Regions from separate parts of the Nostoc sp. DSM 114160 genome, predicted to be linked through region 1. Evidence: riboswitches for the same ligand, from Rfam matches in the RefSeq annotation. Region 1 holds a riboswitch; the other holds the start of a gene.
What was found. Region 1 has a riboswitch for cobalamin ahead of NSTCB13_RS03225 (energy-coupling factor ABC transporter permease). Riboswitches for the same ligand answer to the same signal wherever they lie in the genome.

Region 1 (7,813 bases):
GAAACTCGCTTTTTTTGTCCCAAACTCAGATGATGTACTGGTCTTTGGGCTAAAATAGTTAGTCCAAATTCAACTAATGTTTGCTCTACTCGCTGTTGAATTTCCGATACTGGTAAACCCAAATTACACAAACCGTAAGATATATCTTCTTCAACAGTAGAAGCTACTAATTGTTGTTCTGGATCTTGAAATACTAACCCGACATTTTGCCTTAATTTAGCCAGATAATTCCGATTATAACTTAACGGTTCACCACGCCACCGAACAATTCCAGAATCAGGTTTATATAGACCATTAGCTAGTAAAAATAATGTTGTTTTACCACAACCATTCTGACCAATTAACGCACATCTTTTACCTAATGGAATGTTCAATGTTACACCATTCAAAGCTGATTGTTGTGCGCCAGGATAAGTATAATATACCTGCTCAAATTGAAGTAAATATTCCTGCATTCCGCCAAAAGTCCAATCCTATTAATACTACACAGCCGAAAATCGCTTCGATAATATACCGTAATTGAGGACGATAGCGACTCTGATGCCAAACTCGAAATTCACCAACAAAACCTCGTGCTTCCAGTCCCAGAGAGAACTGACTATATCGTTCTAAGGTTCGCTGTAATAGTTGTCCGATTAGTAGTGCTAAACTTTTCATTCCACTACGCCAAGTTCGGTAGCCACCACGGGAATTTTGTGCTGTCCATAATTCATTGGCTGTGTTCAGCAGGATGAAAATAAACCGATACATTAGCAATAATAAATCGGTTAACAGCACTGGGAATCGTAAGTAACGCAGAGTTTGTAATATCTCTATGAAAGGGACGGTCAACATGAGAAAATATAAGCAAGAAACAGAGGCTAATGCTCTGGTTAAAAGTCCCAATGCTTGGATACTGCCACTATGGCTGATATAAATATAGAAGTGTCCGAGAGTCAATCCATACCACGAATCTAATTTGACGCTTTGTAAATCAGGAATGGCAACTCCATTTACCATCAGGGCTGGTAAACTCGTCAAACAAAAAACTATGGTGAACGTTAACAACCGAAAATAAACTCCAGCCGGAATTCTTGCATAAATTACTGTCCAAATACTCATCCAAACTATGATTAAAATTTGTACTAGCGGATGGCTGGCAAGGGAAATAGCAAGAGTAGTAAATGCAAAAATTAGTTTATGTTCTGGTGGCAATCTCCGGAGTCTATTGGTATAAGCTAAAGTGTCTATTTGCAGGCTCATTCTTCACGTTTTTGTTGTTGGGAACGTCCTTTATACAACCCAATTGCATAACCGACTACTCCAGCACCTAAAGCTGCTTGTGAAGCAAATAATAAACTTTCTATTTCCCCACTAGCTGGTTCAAAAAATGATTTAAACCAGGGTTTATATCCAGGTTGGATTTCAGTAATTGCTTTTTCGGCTTTGTCATCGGAACCTGTAAATTCGCCACCACGGACAAATATTAACGGTACAACTGCTAAAGCTAATACAGCTACTACCAACAGCCAGTTACTCAACCCTTTTTTAGACTGATTCATTTCTTTGGGGTTCCCGTTTGATTAATTTCAGCAATTCCAACTCTTGAGGATTATAAGATTGCAGCCAGTTCCACACCAATACAGTTAGCAACCCTTCACTAATTGCTAAAGGGACTTGAGTTATGGCAAAAATCCCGGCGAACTTGGTAAATGAAGCGAGAAACCCACCAATAGGTGCAGGAAAAGCTAAGGCGAGTTGGATAGAAGTGATAACGTAAGTGAGTAAATCTGCGATCGCAGCCGCTAGAAATATGGCAATTTTTTGTTTACCACCCAACTTGATTGTCAGATTATATATCCAGTAAGCGGCAAATGGCCCGGCGATCGCCATCGAAAAAGCATTTGCACCTAGCGTAGTCAAGCCGCCATGCGCTAGTAACAAAGCTTGAAACAACAATACTAAACTACCCAAAACCGTCATAGTGAGGGGGCCAAACAGCACCGCACCTAACCCCGTCCCTGTAGGATGAGAACAGCTACCCGTGACGGAAGGGATTTTTAATGCTGACAGCACGAAAGTGAAAGCACCGGCCAGGCCTAGTAGCAGTTTTAGCTGTGGGTTAGCTTGGGTAATGCGAGTCAGACTACGCAATCCTAATAAAAAAAATGGTAATGCCACAATCCACCAAAAAATCGCCCACTGCACTGGTAAAAAACCTTCCATAATGTGCATGGCGTAGGCGGGCTTGGGTAAACCAACTACTAGATAAAAACTAATAACTCCCATCAGGCTTAGACTGACTAACGCCTGTTTTCTTTTCATAACCTGTACCTCGCAGATTTATGTAAACGAATTGATTCTAACCGGCGGGCATCCTGACTCACCTATTTTAGGTTCACAGTTGCGGGACAGTGCTGGATTTTCACCAGACTTTCCCCCTTGCGTCCGATGGCTGCTCCCCATCAGAACCGATTGGAGTAACTATATCACTATTACCAATTTTGAACAGCGATTTTTTCTTAATACAGCTGCCGCAATACGGTTCAGTTAAGGCTCAAACAGTTGTAAATTAGGTATTGTTTCCAAAAATGGAAATCAAGTACGGTGTATCTGAAAGTATTCTCATTAATGTATTACAAGATACAAAATACTGAGATATTCAAAGCAATAGAGATGGCTATTCCAGCAACTTCATCGAAGAAGCGATGCCTTCGGCAAGCCGCTAAGAGCGTCTACGCTAAAACTAAGGTCGAAGAGGAACGTCATCGCTCGTTACCAGCACAACTGGTAGTTTGCCTGATAATAGCAATAAGCCTGTGGTCGAGAGATTCAATGCGGGATGTACCTATTTTCAGGAGTGTCAGCTAAATGTAAAGATAAATATTTCTGAATAGTATTAATAATCAAACTATAGTAAATCTTAATCTTATATCATGTCTGGCTAATCACTTATGATTACCGGATCTGTGCAAAAATACCAAAAGTTTCTTTCCCCCTGCTCCCAGCAAGAACTGCCCTCTAAATGATAAGTCTTCAACCGGATATGATATTAAACGACCTTTCAGGGCTTCAATTCCAACTTTCATGACTATCACGCTGTTGAATGAGCATAGTCATTTGATAGTCAAAAGAGGCTTATAGAGCAATTCAGCTCCTTAGTACTACAAATGCCTAGAAGCTGAAACGCTTATATTATTTTACTTTTAAAATGGCTCAGGTCGGAGTTGAACCAACGACCCCAGGCTTATGAGTCCCTATGGAAAGCCAACTATATAAGGAGCTTCAGCTCCAGATATCTTATTTCATAGTCAGGTAATAGACACCCCCCATAGTTAATAATCGAATGGCACTAAGAAAAGCGGAAACGCTTATCAATTAAGCAGTTTGCAATTGTTTGCGTAATTCATGCCGGGGTTTGGTCATTAAGGGGTAGGCTTTGGGGCGACGTTTACGGACTCGTGGTTGATTTCTAGCTGGGCGGTCAGGAACAGCCTTGTGAGCAATAACTTTGAGTAAAGTGCGATAAATTTGGTGCCGTTTTTGAGAAGTTGCTGCTATAAGAGAGGGAATAAAGTTAATTAAATGGTGGCGAGTACCTTGCAGTGATAGGCGATTTGGAGAGGTAGTATAAGTAGTTCCAGCCGACCACATTAAGCTACGAAGTAGATTGTAAGCCAGCAAATAAACGTAAATTTCTTTGCGGATCATCGAAGGTGTTTTACATCGCAGAATATCCATACCCAAGGTAGTTTTGAGATGTCTTAAATTTAGTTCAACATCCCAGCGTTGTCCGTAAAGCCCAACAATTGCCAGAGTAGAATAAGAAGATCCATCTAAAAGAGTGGTAATTAAGCTAACTTGTTGAGTCCGAAAACCAGGAATAACAATATAATAGTAAATCTCTCGCACAGTTATGGAAGGAGGTAAAGCATTAAATTCATCTTTATCCAATCCTTTTGGGCAAGTTTTCGGCTTATACCAAGTAACTAATTTGTCGCAATCTCCAACAATTTTACCTTTTCGCATAGTTGTTGTGCGAGATTGATGTTTACGAAACACGGCATCACAATTAAACTTTTTGATACTAAACATATCGGCGTAAGCACAAAAAGCTCTATCCCCTACAAGCACATCATTAGGTTTGAGAAAACTGTACAGAATTCTTGCTAATTTAATATCATGAGTGTTCAGAACATCTATGCACAAGGCAACGGCAGCTCCCGTTAATAAACTGAATATCACACCAATTTTGGCAATTGGGAATCCACATTCCGGCTTTTGACTACTGGGTTGTGGGTATTCTTTTTGGTTTTCTACAGTGTCAGGCATAGAGACCGTCGAGCCGTCTATCACCAAAATATTTCGACCACACCATAGATGTTCTTGGGTTACTTTCTCTTCCAGTTTTTGTGCTGAATAATTGAAAACTTTTTCTAACAATTTTTCTGGTAATCTTGCCCGTGCTTGGCAGTAAGCACTCGTATCTGTTGAGGGAACTTCTACTTCTGACTCAGCCAAATGTGCAATTATTTTACTCACAGCATTATTACAAGTTTTGTCTGTATCTAATACTTGAGATAAAAATGCCCATAAAGTTACGAATGGGTCAAACAACCGTTTTTTGTATTTAATTTTTAGCTCCGAGATTGCAAGTCTTATCACAGACTCTGGCAATAGTTCTTTAAACGGTAGTCCCAAACTTTGGCTAAATTTATCCTTGAGGATTTGTACTCGTAGTGTCACAGTAGTATTTATGATGTTTGCTTGCTCGTCTCAAGGAAAGTATTTCATGAACGAGTAAGCTTTTCCTACCTAAAATTTTTTTGGACAACCCGTACATTTTTGCACTGTCTGGAGTCAACCATAGCGTAGTTTACCGCCGCAGGCATCCCAACAAGGCGGGCGGTTACGCCGGGAGCAAACTTCATTAGCGATCGCAACACTTCATCAAGAACAATCGCCTGCCCCGTCGCCACACTGCTTAATAGCTTTGAAATCTGTAGCGCCTATCCTGTATAGCTTAGAGCTTTTCTTAGTGCCATTCAGCTAAGAACTGTTGTCTTAATGTTTCTGATTTTAATATACCTTCTAAATCTGATGGGATAGTACTCATTAGTCATCATCCCCCAACTCATATTCAACTTCTACATCAGCAGGTTTGAGAGCTAATAGGTCATCTAACTTAGCATCAGGGTTAGCAGATAAATAACCTCTGACCATATCTTGAATTAACATCTTAGGATCAACACTTATCTGTTCATATAAAGATTGAAGAATAGCTTCATTCTCATTTCTGTCACGTAGGTCTTTTCTAGTTGTTAAAGTAGAATTAATCTGAGCCTGATGAACTTGAATAACTTTAGATATATCAGTAATAGCTTTACTTAAACCATTAATATTATTAGTTAAAACTTATAGTTCCCGTGGTTCTCTTTTTTCAGAACCAGATAATAATTGAACAGCAGCGTCATATCTTTCTATTATATTTGTTTGATGCTCAATTAACCTGCCAAGCATAGCATCACTAAGCATTAAGCTATTATCTAATAAAGTTTCTTTATTATAATCAGTAGCTAATAGTTCTTTTTTCTCTTTGTTTGATAGTGATTTAATAGCTCTCATATCTTGATATTTAATTAATTTAGAATTTAAACCATGAGTAATCTTAGCTTTAGCTGCTTTACCTCCATGAGATGCACAACATTTGTAACCTAGCATTATTTTATTTTTACATTGTGTACCATCTTTTTTAATAACAGAACATCTAACTGGTTCCTCTCTTTTACCTGATAGATATCTATGTTTATAAACAGCACTTTCTTTATATAATGACAAAAAATATCCTCCAATTACTTATATAATTTAAGGATATCATATAGAAAATATAGATAAATAGGATAATTACACCTTTGGTTTATTAGCTATAATTATTTTAATCTCTTTAACATCTAACTCAATTGATTCTAATTTGTTAACTATTTTAGTATGTGCTTCGGTAGCATCACTTTCTATTACTATTAAGTTTTTTTTAATATCTTCTGAATTAGAATTAATAGCTTTAATAAAACTTTCTTGTGTAGATAAATAAGATTTTAAATCAGGAACTACATGCCTAGCTATAAATTCAGTTAATTTTTTACCTAGAAAGAATATCCCTACCCCTACAATTGATAGCGTAACTAGTACTGTCAAAGCATTAGTTGTTACTGAATTTATACCTATTTCATATATATCTTGTTGGATATCTTTTTTATTAATCTTTTGAGTTTCAATTATTTTATTTAACTTTTCTACCTCTGGACGTACAGTAGTTAAGAACATTTAGTAAACCTCAGCAGCATATACTAAGTCAACTAAAGCTTGTTTAGCAGGATCATCTTGAGGCCAATTATCAGTAATATATTGGTCTTGTTCTGCTGCGTATACATAAGAAGAGGGGTTTAAATCAGGATATAAATCATAATAAACATTTATATCTTCAAGTTCTAAAGCATCACAATCAGCTTGATCTCTAACTAAACGTAAGTAATTAAAATAATAATTTAATGCTGTCATTATCCACATATCCCCAGGTAAACTAGGAATAGTATCTGTATAAGGATATTGTGTTTCAATATCAATAAGTATTTCTTCGTTAGAGAATTCGTCAACAGCATAAAGTTGACCATTTCTTTCTATATAATTCCAACTCATATATTTAAAATACTTGAAAAAATAATGTGGGAGCACCAGCAGTAAAAGAAGTTAATGTATCTACTACTGCATCAGTAGGAAAAGAGGAACCTGCAACCCATGTTAAAGGATTTCTATATCCATAAGTAAAAGTAGAAATAGTTTGAGTATCACTACCTATAAAATAGTTATAAGCAGGATAAGCTGTTTCTCCAGTAAAAGCTAAGGAAGCACTACTAGATATTGCTAACCAATACCAACCTGGATACATGTAAAGGGGACTAGCCCATGTACTAGGTTTTAATCCTGTAGTACCACCTGATAAATCACTGGGACTAGTTGCAATACCATCTACTAAAGTTTTAGGTAAAAAAGTAGTATTATCATTAGTATATATTCCTATTCTAAAAAGACTACTAGTTACTGCTGTAGTAACGTTTACAGAAGCATTAGACATTCTAAAATATCTAGGAATTCTGAAAGGAAAATAAGTAACAGTATTAACTATACTTGCTGCACTTACAGCAGAAAAACCATCTGTTAATGGTGTATTAATATAATACTTACCAGATAAATAACCTGGGTGTTCTACCTCTTCAGTAATTATTTGGTTACTATTTACTTTAATAATATTAGATCCACTTCTATTTAAACTAGGTCCACCTTTACCTATTTTAAATGAATCAATTGTTGTACCTTTTAAATCAAAATAAGAAGCCATATATTTTATTATCTTTATTTATAAAAAAGTCATTAGGATAACTTTAAATTACCCTAATGTTAATGTCACATAATAGTTAAATTATTAAGCAGGATTACTGTAATAAACTAGGACTCTTGCAGCCCCAGCAGTAGCACTACTAGCAGCATAAGTAATGATTAAAGATTCCGAAGAACCATTAGCAGCTAAACTAGGAGCAGTAACATAAGAGTCACCAGCAGCACCATACAAATCAACAGAATTACTTCCCAAATACTTAGAAGTAGTACCTGAAATTCCTACTGTCATTGTAGCACTCCCAGTAGCCCAAGGAGTATCAATAACTACTTCGACTCTACTAACAACAGCATTAGCTGGCAGAGTAAACATTGAAACACTAGAAGCACTATTAAATGCTAAAGAAGTTGTATCAACTAATTGACCATTTGAACTACCACC
Region 2 (7,813 bases), on a different contig from region 1:
CCTGATATGCTTTAGCCACTGACGATTGATTGGGGATCGCGAACATCCGCACTACAAATAATAGACCTCTTGGCATTTGTGCTTTTTGCACTCTTGGGGAAAAGGGTAAAGGTTAAAGGGAAAAGGGACTTTTGCAGAACCTTTTTCTTTTCCCGACTTATGCAAGAAGTCTAATATTTATCGAGCAGTTGTAAATTCTTTATTTACAGACTCAATTAATTGAGTGACCCGTTCTTTGATTTCATCGCGGACTCTCGGAAAAATTTCTGGTTGTTCTGCTGGATCGTCTAACTGCCAGTCTTCAAATACTTCCCGCACAACCCATTCAGGCGGCAAATTCACACCACAGCCACACAAAGAAATTACTACATCAAAGTCTTTCGCTTGGAAATCACTTAGGGGTTTAGAGTGTTGATCGGTAATGTCGATACCGATTTCTTTCATAGTTGCAATCGCTTCTGGTCTGACCTGACTTGCTTCTAACCCAGAGCTAATCACTGCAATCTTTCCCTTACCAAGAGTTTTAGCAAAACCTTCCGCCATTTGGGAACGGGCAGAATTCTTTTTGCAGACAAACATCACACGTTTCATGGTTCAACTCCTTTGAATAATTTGGCTAAATTTAAAAGCTTCTCGATTCAGATGGCAAAAAATAACGTTTTTCAAACCAGAAAGCCACATTAACCAGACCAATCAATACAGGCACTTCCACCAGAGGCCCGACGACGGCGGCAAAAGCAACACCCGAATTAATGCCAAATACTGCGATCGCAGTGGCGATCGCTAATTCAAAATTATTTCCTGCCGATGTAAAGGCGACACTTGCGGCTCTAGAATAGTCTGTTTTAACGCGCCTAGCCATGTAAAAGCTGACCAAAAACATGATGATGAAGTAGACGATCAACGGAATTGCAATCTTCACTACATCAAAGGGGATTTGAACAATCAAATTCCCTTTCAAGCTGAACATAACCACGATTGTAAATAATAAAGCAATCAGTGCGATGGGGCTGATTTTAGGCACAAATTCCTCGTGATACCACTGCTTACTTTTCACCTTTACTAAGAAGTAACGAGTGAAAAATCCAGCTAAAAACGGAATACCAAGATAGATAAACACACTTTGGGCAATCTCAGCAATACTGACATGAACAACACTACCTTGTAAGCCAAATAGTGGCGGCAGTACAGTAATGAAAAACCAGGCATAAGGACTATAAAAGATGACTTGAAAGATGCTGTTAAAGGCAACCAATCCAGCCGTGTACTCTGTATTAGCTCGTGCCAAGTCACTCCATACAACTACCATTGCAATACACCGGGCTAATCCAATCAAAATCAATCCCGTCATGTATTCTGGATAACTGTGTAAGAAGATAGCTGCCAGAGCAAACATCAAAATTGGCCCAACGATCCAATTCTGAATTAGTGAAACACCAAGAATTTTTCCGTTGCGAAATACATCGCCTAATTCTTCATACCGCACCTTGGCTAAGGGCGGATACATCATCAGAATTAACCCGATGGCGATCGGTATATTGGTTGCTTCCACCTGGAACTGATTGATAAAGGCTTCTACTCCAGGAAAGAAATAGCCTAGACCAACGCCGATCGCCATTGCTAAAAAAATCCACAAGGTTAGAAAGCGGTCAATAAAGGAGAGGCGTTTTGAAGTTTTTTTGTTCATTACAATTAACCCCATACATGAATGCAGGAGCTTTCAGCAGGAATTTCAGATTATTCAATCCAACATCCAAAATTGAAAATCTAAAATTCGTGAGTTATATCAAGAGTATATCTCCATCATTTCAAAAAAAATTGATTTATCAATGCCTATAAAACTAAAATTAAACAAAATATGACAAAAAAAATTGATGAATATTTAAGGTTCGCAGGGGGGACGAATAGGTAATATGGGGCTAAAACGGCGGAATTCTGCTAAATATAGCTCTAAGGCAGCAAACTGCGGTAGATTGAGGCTGTAGTAAATCCAGCGCCCTTCTTGACGAGCGCGAACTAAACCCGCTTCTTTCAGGGTTTTGAGGTGAAAAGACAGTTTAGATTGAGTGGTTCCCAGGTGGTCGCATAGGTCACAGACGCATAGTTCTTGAGAGCGCAGCAGTTCTAATACCTGAATCCGTAGAGGGTCAGACAGGGCATGAAAGCCAGCAGCGATCGTATCAGGAGTGAAGGTGCTATTAAAAGCCATCAACTTTTCTTGAAGTATTTCTTTATGGTAAAGTCTCAATCATCGGTTAAATAATACCTTAACTAAAAAGAAAAGGTCAGTCTATAGTCGATTCTTGGTGGGAATCACAATCATTGAGAAATAGGGTACCTCGGCTGGATCGACTTCATCTAGGGGGATGATGCGTTGCTGTGATGTTGATGCCCGCTCAATATATCTTGCCCGTGATGCTAGGCCTAATTTATGCAAGATATCTCGTACTTTGGTAAAGTGACGACCTAGTTTCATAATTGCGGCGGCGTCGGTCATCAGCAGATGTGTAGTCAGTTCTTCTGCTGGCAACGGGGCGGGTAAGACTGTGAGAATATCAGTATAGTATGTGAAAGGTACACCCAAGGCTACCGGACAAGCCATCAGCGAGGAAACTCCGGGGACAACTTCTGTTTCGTACTGGTCGCATAACCGCGTGAACACGTACATGAACGAACCATAGAAAAATGGATCGCCCTCGCATAATACTACAACATCTCGACCTGCTGCTAAATGGTCAGCGATTGGTTGAATTTCCTGGTCATAAATAGACTGGGCCTTTTCTGGTTCCAAAGCGCGGGGGAGGTGAAATAGTACTTCGATTTGATTGCCAGGAAGATACTGCGCCACGATCGCTCTAGCAATACTTTCTTTATCTGTGGCTGATTGATAGGCTACCACAGGAGCCGCACGTAATAGCCGCAGTGCTTTGATGGTCAATAGTTCGGGATCGCCTGGACCGATACCAATTCCATAAAGACGACCTTTGGGTTGCATATTCATTCTTCCTCCGTTGCCAGGGCGTTAACTGCTGCTGCCGCGATCGCACTTCCACCGCGCCGACCGTGTAAGGTTAAAAATGGTACATTTCTGCTATCTGCTGCCAGTGCGGCTTTTGATTCTGCTGCACCGACAAACCCCACTGGAAAGCCTAAGATAATTGCAGGTTTGGGCGCTCCTTCATCGAGCATTTCTAACAATCGGAACAGGGCTGTGGGCGCATTTCCAATTGCGATTACCGAGCCTTTTAGGTGCGATCGCCATAATTCAAGAGCTGCCGCCGACCTGGTAGTACCCATACGCTGGGCAAGTTCTGGTACTTCTGGCTCGTTGAGGGTACAGATAACTTGATTGTTTGCAGACAACCGCCGTCTGGTAACGCCATCGGCAACCATGCGGCAATCGCACAGTATTGGCGCTCCATTTGCCAGTGCTGCTCTTGCGGATTGTACTGCTGTTGGTGAATATCCCAAGTCAGTGACAATATCCGTCATCCCACAGGCATGAATTAGACGTACAGCAACTTTTGCTACATCGGGTGGCAACACATCTAAGTTCGCTTCTGACCGGATGATTGCAAAAGAATTACGGTAAATTTCGTTGGCATCTCGGATATAGTCGGGCATTCAATTTGGGATTTTAAATTTGGGATTAATATATAAAAATCAAAAGGCTTAGATTGCCGACTTCTCTAAAAAGTTGGGAATCTTTTTGTTCGCAATTGATTGAGGGATTATATTAAATAATTGCTGTAATTGTTCCAGTGCAAATCGATTAGCAAATTCTCCAAAGGACTCATTAGAATTTAAGCGTTGAATTTTATATACATATAGCATCCGCCCTATTAATGCAGGTAGTTCGGCAAAAGTTACATATTGATATAGTTCGCGTCCGAATTTCTGATTGCTGTCACCAACATAAACGTGATAGCCTTCCACAGTTCTATTTTCAGCCTCAATGGTGACGCCGAGGAGAGTAATATCACTTTTGCTGTGCTGGGCACAAGATTTTTCGCAGCCAGTGAAGTGGATATTAACTGGGTAATCGAGAGTAACGCGAGTTTTAAGATACTCTGCCAATGCCAACGCATGACTTTTAGTGTCAGTGGCAGAAGCAGCGCAACCTTTTTTTCCCGAACAGGCAACTAATCCACCCTTGATGTTGTTTGCAGAGGAATCTAATTCTAATAAAGCAATTTCACTTTGGACATCAGCAACCCATTGCTGAGGAATATCTGTAAGGAGCAAATTTTGCCAAGGGGTTAGCCTAAGAGTTCCACTACCGTATTTTGCCGCTAAATCTGCTAAACCCCGCATCTGTCTACTTTCCAATCGACCAAGGGGCAAGACGACACCAATGTAAAATAAGCCTTGCTGACGTTGGGGATGAATGCCAATATGCTGATATTTCTCCCCCTTCCCTTGTAGGGAAGGGGGTTGGGGGGTTAGGTCTTTTCTGATTTCAGTGTACAAAAGAGAAAAAGGTAAACGCTGCTCAACTTCTTGGAGATAATTTTCACAACCCAAAGTATTCAATAACTCTCTCAAACGTGGCCGGCGCTTACTCGTAGTATGACTATAAGCTAGATAGACATCTGCCAAAGCTGCTAAGACGGGCAAACATTTTTCTGGTGGTAGTAAAATTCCTGTATCGCTGGGGGGTTGACCCTTCTCACCAACACTGAGAGAGAGCCGAAAATAAACATTATCGTTAAGTAAGACAGCTGCAAAGGCGATATCATTCAAGCGATCGCCCACCTGAATTATCCCACCACCATCAAAGCAAACGCTAAATTTGGCCGACAGTCTCGAAAGCGCCGGATGTGCAGCAATATAATCATCCCAACCTTGAACAAAAGGGCGAGTATCGATTAATTCCTGGGGGTCGATACCAGCAGTTGGACTGGTCATAATATTGCGGATTTGGTCTACAACAGTATTGTCAGAACCCAATCCCATATTTTGGAGGTATTTCAGAACCTCAGCATTTATCCCCGTGCGGATTTCACGGACTTGCAGGTTAGCTCGATTAGTCACATCTAGATAGCCGCCACCGTACTGTTCTGCTATATCTGCGATCGCACGGCACTGCTGACTAGTAATAATTCCACCTGGTATTCTAACGCGAGATAATATCCCATCTGCGGCAGGAGTAGCATAAAACAAGCCGGGACAAGTGGCAAATCCAGAAACCAATTTTAGAACTCCTTCCCCGTGCAACGCAGGGAGTAGACGGTGAGTGTGTCTTGAGGACATCCTGAGAGTTGGCATTCTGACTTGGGTCATCCCATCACAGCTGCGGCACAGTCCCGGAATTTCACCGGAGTTTCCCAACTCTCAGCTTTAGTAATTTAGACTTTGTTGAGGTTATAGATATCAACCAGACATCATCCAGATAATCATTTTACATTACTATGGCGATAAATTTTAACTGAGCTTATCCACTACCGATCGCAAGATATAGTTCTTGAAGCTAATCTATAAATTGAATTTAGTCATGGCTCAGGCAGGAATGCTTGCAATACGGTTCGGTTAAAGGGGAAAGGGGAAAGGGGAATAAAAAACCTTTAACCGCAAACCCATTTCCCTTTTCCCCAAAGCTAATTCTGAGTTCAAAATGCTTATCCTAACTGTATTGGGAATGCTTGAGCCTTTTTGCTGAAAAACTTGCTTTAGAAAAAGTTAGGCGATCGCCGCTTCACGAGTAGCAACTTTGCTAAACTGATTTACTGGACGAGGTAAACCAAGATTTTCGCGCAGGGTTCGTGCTTCATACTCTGTACGGAACAGACCGCGACGTTGCAATTCAGGAATTACCAAGTCTACAAACTCATCCAATCCTCCCGGCAACCAGGGCGGCATAATATTAAAGCCATCTGCCCCGCCATTGACAAACCAATCTTCTAGCTGATCGGCAATTTGTTCTGGTGTGCCTAGAATCTGACGATGCCCACGCGCTCCAGCTATCGACAAATACAGTTGTCGAATCGTGAAATTTTCTCTCTTAGCTAGGTCAATCAGAAGTTGCTGACGGCTTTTACCCCCGTTAGTCTCTGGTAGCTCTGGCAACGGCCCGTCCAATGGATAGCCGGATAGGTCAAATCCACCGATCATTGAGCCAAGCAAATTTAAGCCGACCACCGGATCGATCAACTCCTGAATTCGATCGAATTTGTCCTTAGCTTCTTGCTCAGTTTTGCCGATAACTGGGAATACACCTGGCATAATCTTAAGATGCTCAGGTGAGCGCCCGTATTCAGCCAGTCTCCCCTTCACATCTTGATAAAAAGCCTGAGCTTCTGCCAAGGGTCTGCTGGGCAGTGAAAATTACCTCCGCCGTTTGTGCAGCCAGATTCTTACCATCCTCGGAAGACCCAGCTTGAATAATCACCGGATAACCCTGGATAGGACGCGCCACATTTAGGGGACCGCGTACTGAAAAATGTTCGCCTTTGTGGTTGGGAACGTGCAGTTTATTTGGATCGAAGTAAATACCCGATTCCTTATCATGTAAGAAGGCGTCGTCCTCCCAACTATCCCAGAGTTTCGTGACTACATCCACAAACTCTTTCGCACGCTGATAACGTAGGGTATGTTCCATGTGCTTTTCCCGATTGAAGTTCAGCGCTTCAGCTTCAGTAGCAGAAGTTACAAGATTCCAACCTGCACGGCCACCGCTAAGATAATCTAATGATGCAAACTTGCGGGCGAGGTGATAAGGCTCGTTGTATGTAGTCGATACTGTCGCTGTCAAACCAATGTTTTCCGTTACTACAGATAAAGCCGACAACAGGGTGAGAGGTTCAAAGTGGACGAGTTTGCCATTTCGGCTCAAAAGGTCGGCGCTTTGATTGCGGTCGCGCACAGCCACACCGTCGGCAAAGAAAATCATGTCAAATTTGCCGCGTTCTGCCGTCTGTGCCAGCTTTTTATAATGCTGAAAGTTCAAACCAGCATTAGCTTGCGCTTCGGGGTGTCGCCATGATGCTACGTGATGACCAGTACTGGGCAAGAATGCGCCTAGTCTAAGTTGAGGTTTTTTCGTACTCATGCTTTTTTCTGTAAAATCGTTGTGTTTTTAAACGCATAGGCACGCAAAGTTAAGCCAGTGCGTTGCGCGGGTTCCCCGCGTTGTAGCAACTGGCGTAGCGCAGAGGAATGCAGAGTTTTGCCGAATTTATGCAATGTTGTACTAAGGTGTTATGAGTTAAATCACGTTAGTTTTTGGATTTTGAATTGCTTACACTGGCTGGGGTTTGAGTAAATCTGTTTTGGTAACAAATTCACTGAATGTACTTGCAACCTGCTGCGGTAATGCGATGCCTGGTGTTTGCACTGGTAAGCGAGGAAACAGTAATTCTGCGACTCGATAGGCTTCTTCGAGATGGGGATAACCTGAGAAAACGAAGGTATCAATTCCTAAATCGGCATATTCCAGCATCCGCGCTGCAACTGTGTCTGGATCTCCGACTAAGGCAGTCCCAGCGCCGCCACGTACTAAGCCAACACCTGCCCATAAGTTGGGGCTAATTTCTAGGTTTTGGCGTTCGCCTTTATGCAGTTGAGCCATCCGGCGTTGTCCTTCTGATTCCGATTCAGAAAACCGCTGATGTGCAGCTGCTATGGTTTCATCATCGACATACTGAATCAGTTCATTAGCTGCATCCCAAGCTTTTTGCGTAGTTTCGCGGACTATGACGTGCATCCGAATCCCAAAACGTACCGTTCTACCTTGTTCTGCTGCTAATCGGCGTACTTTTGCAATCTTTTCGGCAACTCGATCTGGTGGTTCACCCCAAGTTAAATACACATCAAT

Region 2: it holds a riboswitch for cobalamin, as region 1 does, so the genes downstream of both, cobG (precorrin-3B synthase) here and NSTCB13_RS03225 (energy-coupling factor ABC transporter permease) in region 1, are expected to answer to the same signal.

What each region holds. Positions count from the first base shown of each region.
Region 1 covers NZ_JBPFGO010000001.1:681,512-689,324, reverse strand. Annotated here, with positions in the region: gene NSTCB13_RS03240 (energy-coupling factor ABC transporter ATP-binding protein) at 1-455, opposite strand, end outside; gene cbiQ (cobalt ECF transporter T component CbiQ) at 430-1,242, opposite strand; gene NSTCB13_RS03230 (energy-coupling factor ABC transporter substrate-binding protein) at 1,239-1,541, opposite strand; gene NSTCB13_RS03225 (energy-coupling factor ABC transporter permease) at 1,528-2,304, opposite strand; cobalamin riboswitch at 2,331-2,470, opposite strand; partial or broken gene NSTCB13_RS03220 (transposase domain-containing protein) at 2,611-2,826, shown strand; gene NSTCB13_RS03215 (IS4 family transposase) at 3,358-4,725, opposite strand; gene NSTCB13_RS03210 (hypothetical protein) at 4,791-4,958, opposite strand; gene NSTCB13_RS03205 (hypothetical protein) at 5,095-5,217, opposite strand; gene NSTCB13_RS03200 (hypothetical protein) at 5,395-5,817, opposite strand; gene NSTCB13_RS03195 (hypothetical protein) at 5,884-6,303, opposite strand; gene NSTCB13_RS03190 (hypothetical protein) at 6,304-6,675, opposite strand; gene NSTCB13_RS03185 (hypothetical protein) at 6,680-7,375, opposite strand; gene NSTCB13_RS03180 (hypothetical protein) at 7,460-7,813, opposite strand, start outside.
Region 2 covers NZ_JBPFGO010000003.1:187,901-195,713, reverse strand. Annotated here, with positions in the region: partial or broken gene NSTCB13_RS26010 (arsenical resistance protein ArsH) at 1-52, opposite strand, end outside; gene arsC (arsenate reductase, glutathione/glutaredoxin type) at 178-591, opposite strand; gene arsB (ACR3 family arsenite efflux transporter) at 623-1,687, opposite strand; gene NSTCB13_RS25995 (ArsR/SmtB family transcription factor) at 1,883-2,209, opposite strand; gene NSTCB13_RS25990 (precorrin-2 C(20)-methyltransferase) at 2,291-2,995, opposite strand; gene NSTCB13_RS25985 (precorrin-8X methylmutase) at 2,998-3,624, opposite strand; gene cobG (precorrin-3B synthase) at 3,673-5,268, opposite strand; adenosylcobalamin-variant (AdoCbl-variant) riboswitch at 5,255-5,338, opposite strand; partial or broken gene NSTCB13_RS25975 (LLM class flavin-dependent oxidoreductase) at 5,680-7,048, opposite strand; gene ssuD (FMNH2-dependent alkanesulfonate monooxygenase) at 7,238-7,813, opposite strand, start outside.